2 regions of the Neobacillus sp. DHD-1R genome follow, and region 2 is predicted to be linked to the other one. Evidence: riboswitches for the same ligand, from Rfam matches in the RefSeq annotation. Region 2 holds a riboswitch; the other holds the start of a gene.

Region 1 (4,757 bases), 590 kb from region 2:
TTCATATATTCTTCTGGTGTAATCACATAGCTGATATTTTCAACGCCCAGCTTTTCTGCTGTTTCTTTGGCCACATCTATTTCACTAAAACCATTGCGCTCAAAACCGACAGAGAATGTTTTAATGGCCGGATGAAATTCCTTTGCAATTGATGCAATAATCGAAGAATCAATACCTCCAGAAAGGAAGGAACCAACTGGAACGTCACTGCGCATATGTTTTTCAACTGAATCATATAAAACATCTTTAATTTCTTTAATAAAATCTGCTTCTGATTTTTGGACTGGCTTAAAATGTGCCTTCCAATATTTTTTCATTTCCATTTTAGAGCCAATCTTTTTTATAAAATAATGGCCTGGCTCGAGCTTTTTAATACCATCTGATAACGTATATGGTTCAGGAACAAATTGATAGGTTAAATAATGCTGTAAGGAATCATAATTGAGAACATCATTCTCTAAGGCAAGCAGAATGCTTTTTTTCTCTGAACCAAAAAATGTTCTCTCACCATCTTCTAAATAAAAGAATGGTTTAATTCCAAATGGATCACGGGCGCCATATAGCGTCTGTTCTTGTTTATCCCAAATCACAAAAGCAAACATGCCGCGAAGCTTTTCAACTGCTTTTTCCTTCATATGGCTATATAGAGCAATAATTACTTCGGTATCAGAACTAGTCGCAAATGATAGTCCTTCTTTGAGCAATTCTTCACGAAGCTCCACATAATTATAAATTTCCCCATTGAAGATAATCCAGTAGCGCTCATTTTCATACGTTAATGGCTGATGACCACTTTCAATATCAATTATACTCAAACGGCGGAAGCCGAATTGAATATGGTCATCATAATAAAAGCCATCATCATCCGGTCCACGATGGGTAATTATATCGTTCATTTGTTTAAACTGCTGTTTTTGTTCATCGCTATAGTTTTGTGTTATGTCGTGTACACAACCGATAAAACCACACATTATGTACCTCACCTACTTCAATTTAATTAAAATGTTCTTTGAAAAAACATCTCTCTTATACTACCACTATTATGGCGAAAATGGCACTGTAACATTAGAAAATTTACTGTACAATCATTTTTCACTTCTATAGTCCTACTTAAACATTGTACTTAATTTTATAACATCCATAACATTAAAACAGACGAAAAATAGAAAAAGGAGTTACATCAAAATGCAACTCCCCTTTATGTGTTTTGCTTCTGCATCTAATCAAGGCGCAAGAGCTTTTTAGATTATAGATTAGCTTGCTGGCGTAATGCCTCTGCTTTATCTGTGCGCTCCCAAGGCAGGTCAACATCTGTACGGCCAAAGTGTCCGTATGCAGCTGTCTGCTTGTAGATTGGACGGCGAAGGTTAAGCATCTTGATGATTCCTGCTGGGCGAAGATCAAAGTTTTCGCTGACAAGATCCACTAATATATCCTCGTTAACTTTACCAGTTCCAAACGTATCAACAGCAATTGAAACGGGTCTAGCAACACCAATGGCATAGGCAAGCTGAACTTCTACTTTTTCTGCAAGTCCTGCAGCAACAATATTTTTTGCAACATAACGAGCAGCATATGCAGCAGAACGGTCAACCTTGGTAGGATCTTTTCCAGAAAAGGCACCACCGCCATGACGAGCATAACCTCCGTAAGTATCAACGATGATTTTGCGGCCTGTTAAACCTGCATCTCCTTGTGGTCCACCGATAACAAAGCGTCCAGTAGGATTAATGAAATATTTTGTATTTTCATCGATTAGTTCTTGTGGAACAACCGGATTGATGACATATTCTTTTACATTACGTTGGATTTGCTCTAACGTAATTTCTGGATGATGTTGGGTTGAAATAACGATTGTATCAATTCGAACTGGTTTGTCATTCTCATCATACTCTACTGTTACTTGAGTCTTTCCGTCTGGACGAAGGTAAGGAAGTAATTCTTCTTTACGAACTTCTGTTAAACGACGAGCAAGCTTGTGTGCAAGTGAGATGGGAAGAGGCATAAGTTCTTTTGTTTCATTACATGCAAAACCGAACATTAACCCTTGGTCTCCCGCACCAATCGCTTCAATTTCCTCATCAGACATTTGACCTTCACGTGCCTCAAGGGCATGGTTAACACCCATGGCGATATCTGGTGATTGTTCATCAATAGAAGTTAAAACCGCACAAGTTTCGGAATCAAAGCCATACTTAGCACGATTGTATCCGATGCCTTTAATGGTTTCACGAACAATTTTTGGAATATCAACGTAAGTAGAGGTAGTGATTTCGCCTGTAACAAGCACTAATCCTGTTGTTACTGAAGTTTCAGCCGCAACACGGGCATTAGCATCTTTGGCTAAGATAGCATCTAAAATGGAATCAGAAATTTGGTCACAGATCTTGTCCGGATGACCTTCAGTAACTGATTCAGAAGTGAACAAACGACGTTTTGTTGACATCTGAATTCCTCCTATATTTTTGAAATAAAGTGAGGTTAACTGTATAGGGCTGGTGTGAACTTGCCGTTAAACCTCAAGTTGATACGGAACTCATTCCCTTAATAGTATGAAATAAACATGGGATTATTATTAGCAAAACTATCAACTGTCCTAACCCTTTAGCAAATTCTTACGATGGAATAAAAAGCAGCACCTATGTAGCACGTAAAATTTTGCTAAAAATACAAAAAAACCCTTCCATCGTGTGAGGAAAGGTTGTTAGCAAAAGTTTTGCGTGCCTTTCACTCTTATCGTTCAAGGACTAGCCTTGCTTCAGGTTTAGCACCTTTGCCCGAAAAAATCATGATAAATAAAAAAACACTTTTATCAAATTTCCTTTTTCGTTTGCAGGTTGCTGGGTTTCATAGGGCCTGTCCCTCCACCAGCTCGGGATAAGAGAGTATCCGTTCAAGGGTAAATCATAACCCACACTGTCGAACAATGTCAATAAATTAATAATAAATTTTTAGTTAAAATAACCATTTGTGAACATCTTATACAAAACTTTTTTCTTTCCTATTTATATATAAGATGATATACCGTTTAGTGTAACTTCTATCTAAGCAAGAATTATTAGCAAATTTTTCAGAATAGTATAGACTATTAGAATTAATGTGTTATACTATTTATCATAATAAACATAAAAACATGGATAAAGGAAGGTTTCAGTCAATGAATTCTGTTCATATTCCAAATGAATTAACACAACTGTTGCAAGAAGGTCATGTTCAGGTACAATTATCCGTCCCTCAACTGGTCGAAAAAGTCTTAGCCCGAAATGAAGGATCGCTAACTTCATCAGGCGCAGTCAGTGTCTCGACTGGCAAATACACAGGCCGGTCACCACAGGATAAATATATTGTCATGGAAGAGTCATCGAAGGATAAAATTGCATGGGGTCCAAATCAACCAATTTCTGAAGAAGTTTTCACTAACCTGTATCAAAAGGTACTTGAATATTTAAAACAACAAGAGGAAATTTTTGTATTTAAAGGCTTCGCCGGTGCGGATCAAAAATCTCGTTTACCAATCCAAGTTGTCAATGAATATGCATGGCATAATCTATTCGCGCAACAGTTATTCATTCGTCCAACAGAAGAAGAATTGCTCACACATGATGCCGGATTTACTGTTATTTCTGCCCCAAACTTTAAGGCAGATCCAGCTGTTGATGGTACAAAATCTGAAACCTTCATTATTATTTCCTTTGAACGCCGAATTATTTTAATTGGTGGAACTGAGTATGCAGGGGAAATGAAAAAATCAATTTTTTCAGTAATGAATTATTTATTACCTGAGAATCATATTTTTTCTATGCATTGTTCAGCAAATGTCGGCCAAGAAGGCGACGTTGCCTTATTTTTTGGTTTGTCTGGAACAGGAAAAACGACTCTTTCTGCTGATGCCAATCGACGGCTTATTGGTGATGACGAGCATGGCTGGTCTTCCAATGGTGTCTTCAATATTGAGGGTGGCTGCTATGCTAAATGTATTAATCTTTCACGTGAAAAAGAGCCACAAATCTTTGATGCCATCCGGTTCGGTACCGTTCTTGAAAATGTGACAATCGATCTTGAATCAAGAATCCCTGATTATGATGATGGAACCCTGACAGAGAATACTAGAGCTGCCTACTCAATCGATGCCATAGAGAATATCATTCAGCCTAGTATTGCCGGACATCCAAATACGATTGTATTTTTAACAGCGGATGCCTTTGGAGTCTTACCTCCTATTGCAAAATTAACAAAGGAACAGGCCATGTACCACTTTTTAAGCGGCTATACCTCCAAGCTTGCCGGGACAGAGCGTGGAATAACTTCACCACAGGCAACCTTTTCTACCTGCTTTGGTGCACCATTCCTGCCACTTCCTGCGAACCGCTATGCAGACATGCTAGGTGAAAAAATATTGGAGCACAATGCCAATGTCTTTTTAGTCAATACTGGCTGGACCGGTGGTGAATATGGTGTCGGCAGCAGAATGAAGCTATCCTATACACGTGCAATGGTTCAAGCAGCACTCGAAGGTGAACTCAACCATGTGGAAACAGTTAAAGACGATATCTTTGGCTTAAATATACCGCTTCATATTGCAGGTGTACCTGATGAGGTTCTTCAGCCTAATAAAACATGGGCAGACCCACAGGCCTATGAAAAGAAAGCAAAAGAACTTGCAGCAAAGTTCCGCGAAAACTTCAAAAAATTCACGGATGTATCGGCTGAGATTGCAGAAAAAGGCGGTCCAATAGCTTAATTAATGCTAAAAAAAT
Region 2 (4,757 bases):
AAGATCATTCCAATTTCAATTAATTTATATGGAAGACCTTTAAGGTAATAGGTACGATTGGTTTTTAATTCCGTTAATACAACAGTGTCCTCAATGATGCTGGTTACTTCAAAGATACTTTTAAGGTGATCAGTGCATTGTTCAAATTTGTGATTTATATTTTCAAGATCTTGGATGGGATTCCAGTCATCATGGTAAATACGAGGATAGTCGTTCAAAAAGATGGCATTCAGCAGGTGTTCACAGGTCTTGAGTTCTGAGTGAGCTATAAAGATATATTCTTCCACAATTTGATACCAGGAGGTGCCAACCCTTTTATCAAGCCATTTTACAAACCTTTTTAACTGTGACAAAAAGGTTTCTACTTCTTTTTCTTCTGCTGAGATTTTCATGCTATGAGGATAAAAGGTGAAGATGAGTTCTTCCCAAAATGGGGGCTGACATTGTTGCCAAGAGGGTGGACAATGATCTTCTAAACAAGTGGTCATAAACTGTGAGATGATACGAAGAAATTCATTGCGGTTTTTGTCTGAGGGCTTTTGCTGTTTATAGGCGATAAACTCTTTTCCATAGTATTCTAGCAAACCACGGTATCGCATTTCAAATTCAGAACTAATAGCCAAATTTCTAAGAAATTCCTGATGTTCATTGGGATTTTCAAACTGATGCACCCGCATTTTAACATCTAACATGTTTCCTTCATGACGAACCTTCGTATGACTTCTGTTTTTCATAAATCAACCAGCTTTCTATAGTTTATTGGTTTGGAAAAATAACAAAGGAGGCTAAGAGGGGAATCTTCTTCTGCAGTTAATCGTAGTATACCGTCTATCGAATCAGAGAAAATGGATTAATATTGAAATATTTGTGAAATGTGGTAAAAAGATAGTAAAAGGCGGGGTCAGACCCCCGGTGCGTTAACGCGTTACTACGCCGGGGGTCTGACCCCATAAGCCTATTTATTTAGTTCCAAACACTATTTGCGATATCGATGACGTGACGTATTTTGTCCCATTGCTGTTCTTCGGTTAGCAGGTTTCCTTCTTCGGTTGAAGAGAAACCGCATTGTGGGCTTAGGCAAAGCTGATCCAAAGAGACATATTGATTTGCTTCTTTTATTCTTGCCTTTATTCTTTCTGGATCTTCTAGTTCACCGAATTTAGAGGTGATTAATCCTAAGACAATTTGGAGGTCATCCCGATTGACATGGCGAAGTGGTTCGAAGCCACCAGAACGTTCATCATCAAACTCTAGGAATAACCCATCCACGTTTAATCCCCCAAAAATAAGTTCAGATGCAAAATCATATCCGCCTGAAGAAGTATACGTAGATTGGAAGTTTCCTCTACAAATGTGCATCGTAATAACCAAATCATCAGGTTTGTTCGCAATGGACTCATTAATGGCTCTAGCAAACGTCTGAACTAAGGCTTTAGGGTCATGACCGTCCTTCTTCAGTTTATCTCTGCCTTCCTCTGAGAATAACGATGCCCATGAGGTATCATCTAGTTGCAAATATCGGCACCCAGCATCATAAAAAGCTTGAATAGCTTTTTGGTAAGCATGGATTAAATCCTTTACAAATTCCTCGTGGTGATCATAGACTTCACTAATACCCTGTCCGCGGACAATTAACATATTGGGGCTTGGTATTGTAAATTTCGCTACGTGGTCACCGGCAATGCTGTGTAAGAATTTATAATCCTCAATCATGGGATGATTGGCGAAATCAATTTTGCCTGTTACTTTTACGCCATGTGGTCTTGTTTCGACCCCATTAAATTGTAAGCCTTTTTTGGTTTCGACAAATTCAACCCCTACAAGACCTCCGAGAAAATCGAAATGCCACCAAGCTCGTCGTAATTCTCCATCCGTTACAGCCTGTAATCCCACTTCTTTTTGTTTTTCTACCAGGCGAATAATTTCGTCATCTTCAATTTGACGTAATTGTTCTGCAGTAATTTCCCCGTTTTGTTTTTGTAAACGTGCCTTTTTCAATCGCTCCGGTCTTAAAAAACTTCCGACATGATCTGCTTTAAAAGGTGCTTTCACTAATGTTCTTGTCAATTCAATCAGCTCCAAATCTAGTAATATTTAAAGAATTCACCATGAGAAAAATAAAAAACCTCTTCTACACATAAGAAGAGGTTTGGTCGCATGCAAAAGCAGCTTACTCTTCTTATCTTCAAGCTTGACGCTTCTGGAATTAGCACAGTCCACATAATAAATAAGGCTGTTGCTGAGGTATCACAGGGCCAGTCCCTCCACCTCTCTGGATAAGATCGTTAACTATTAAATTATTGTTAATCCTATATCGATATTGATTAAATGTCAATATTTTTGCAAGAATTAGAGTTTTGAGATAGGGGGTCAGACCCCCGATGCGTTAAAGCATTAACGTAAGAGAACTTTCCCACGATTAGATGTTTGACAAAAGCCCAATTTATCACTAGTATCACTAGTAATTCAAACTTCTTTTCAGGAGCGATACAGATGAAAATTTATGTTGATGCAGATGCTTGTCCGGTAAAAGATATTATTATTTCTGAAGGTAGAAGTGCGGAAATTCCTATTACCCTTGTTACGAGTTTTTCTCATTTTTCCAATGCGGAACAACCATCAGGAGTGGAAATCATTTATGTTGATTCTGGGGCAGATGCGGCTGATTATCGGATTATGAAGTTAGCACAATCAGGAGATATCATTGTGACACAAGATTATGGTCTTGCTTCGCTAGGGTTAGCAAAGGGTTGTATCGTTCTCCACCATAAAGGGTTTAGCTATACAACTGAAAACATTGACCAATTATTACAAACACGGTATTTAAGTGCAATGGCTCGAAAAAGCGGAAAGCGAACAAAGGGTCCTAAGCCTTTTACAGCAGAAGATCGGGAGCAATTTAGGAGGCTATTTAAACAAGTTATTTCTCGTTAAAATACCAAAAAGAGGGAGTTCCAATTAACATGGAAACACCCTCTTTTTCATTTTACCTTATAGTATTAGAAATGGAAGCTTCACTTGCTGTGACCTGCAGGCGTGCGTACCGTAATGGAGTCAGTCAGCGTAACATTATCAGAAGAGTTACCGACTTTCACTTCGTACTTACCGTCAAGCGTTTTCCACGCGTCAGCTTCGGCATCCCAAATGGACAGTGGATGGTTAGACGCTGATGGGTCAATGGTAATGGTGACATGCTTCTTCTCACCTGGTTCTAGGCGGACTTTCTCAAAACCAACTAAGCGTTTAGGCGGCTGGTTCGCGTTTTCAGGCACACCTAGGTAGACTTGCGGCACTTCAGCGCCCGCAACGTCTCCGGTATTCTTCACGAAGAACGATACCTTAATTGGCTTGGTACCATCAGTAGTCTTTGGTGTGACAACGAGCTTAGAAATCTCGAAGTTGGTGTAGGACAGACCATGTCCAAATGCAAAAAGCGGTTTGATGCCTTGGGCGTCGTACCAGCGGTAGCCCATTTCTAGACCCTCAGAATAATACACTTGCGGAATCTCCTTACCAGTACTGTCTAACACGCCGGTATTGATTCCAGGGTAACGATCGGCGGTGCTCGTTGGCGTGTCTGCCTTTGCTACTGGATAGGTTACTGGGAGCTTACCTGATGGGTTGGCGAGACCGAATAACAAGTTGGCGACAACATTGCCGTCCTCCTGGCCTGGATTCCATGCCTCGAGTATTGCTGGAACCTCGTTAACCCAAGGCATAAGAACTGGATCGCCATCTTTGAGCACGAGAGCGGTTTTCTTGTTTGCAGCGGTTACGGCTGAAATCAATGCATCTTGATTGTCTGGAAGAGACAAGCTTGGGCGGTCGCGGCCCTCGCTGGTCACAACTCCAGCCATAAGGATGACAACATCGGCATCCTTCGCTGCAGCAACAGCCTCACTAAGATTGCTATTATCATTTTTCACTGTCACCTTGGTAATCACAGCATCTGAACCTATTTTTGTTAAGGTGTTCTGCAGACCCTGAAGCGGTGAAACTGTATAAAGTGGACTGACCCTTGAGCTGCCGCCACCACCGGCGACAGCTGCGTCGACGTAGGTTGACTGCCCAATCAAAGCGATTGAATCCACGGAACCGTCAAGCGGCAACAGGCTATCCTTGTTCTTTAGCAGAACTGTTGTCTGCTCGGCGATCTCGCGTGCTTTGGAACCGTTCGTCTCAGCGTCGATGGTACCTTGCACGATTGGTCGGTCGAATATGCCATATTTGAACATTTGTACGTAGCGGCGACCTAGTGCTTGGTTGATGGTTTCCATCTTTAAGCTTTTGTTATCAAGTGCAGCCTTGATGTCCACGTTTGTGAAAAATCTGGCGTTCTGCATTTCTAAATCCAATCCGGCGTTTAACGCAGGCGCAGTTGAGTGCGTAGCACCAAAGTCAGACTGAACGTAACCTTTGAAACCCCACTGATCACGCAGGACGGTGTTTAGCAGATACTCGTTTTCGCAAGCGTAGGTCCCGCCTATCCGATTGTACGAGCACATGATTGAACCAACGTTGCCATCCTTAACTGACATCTCAAACGGCAGCAGGTAGAGTTCATGAAGGACGTTTTCTGCGATATTTACGTTGACCGAACCACGGTTTTGCTCCTGATCATTAAGTACGTAATGTTTCGACATTGCAATGATGTCGTTGTCTTGAATCCCCTGGATTTCTTTGGAAGCTAGAGAGCCGGCGAGGTATGGATCCTCACCGAGGTACTCAAAATTACGACCGTTCTCGCCCAAGCGTGC

Evidence for each region. A riboswitch is a leader RNA that binds a small molecule or an ion and turns the genes downstream of it on or off. The one in region 2 is predicted to bind S-adenosylmethionine.
Region 1: linked by a shared signal. The riboswitch ahead of metK (methionine adenosyltransferase) and the one ahead of AC3ANL_RS23060 (5-methyltetrahydropteroyltriglutamate--homocysteine S-methyltransferase) in region 2 are both predicted to bind S-adenosylmethionine.

What each region holds. Positions count from the first base shown of each region.
Region 1 covers NZ_CM173232.1:4,069,542-4,074,298, forward strand. The annotation lists gene asnB (asparagine synthase (glutamine-hydrolyzing)) at 1-971, opposite strand, end outside; gene metK (methionine adenosyltransferase) at 1,247-2,446, opposite strand; SAM riboswitch class I at 2,731-2,884, opposite strand; gene pckA (phosphoenolpyruvate carboxykinase (ATP)) at 3,158-4,741, shown strand.
Region 2 covers NZ_CM173232.1:4,664,040-4,668,796, reverse strand. The annotation lists gene AC3ANL_RS23065 (hypothetical protein) at 1-734, opposite strand, end outside; gene AC3ANL_RS23060 (5-methyltetrahydropteroyltriglutamate--homocysteine S-methyltransferase) at 964-2,067, opposite strand; SAM riboswitch class I at 2,177-2,283, opposite strand; gene AC3ANL_RS23055 (YaiI/YqxD family protein) at 2,494-2,934, shown strand; gene AC3ANL_RS23050 (beta-glucosidase) at 3,015-4,757, opposite strand, start outside.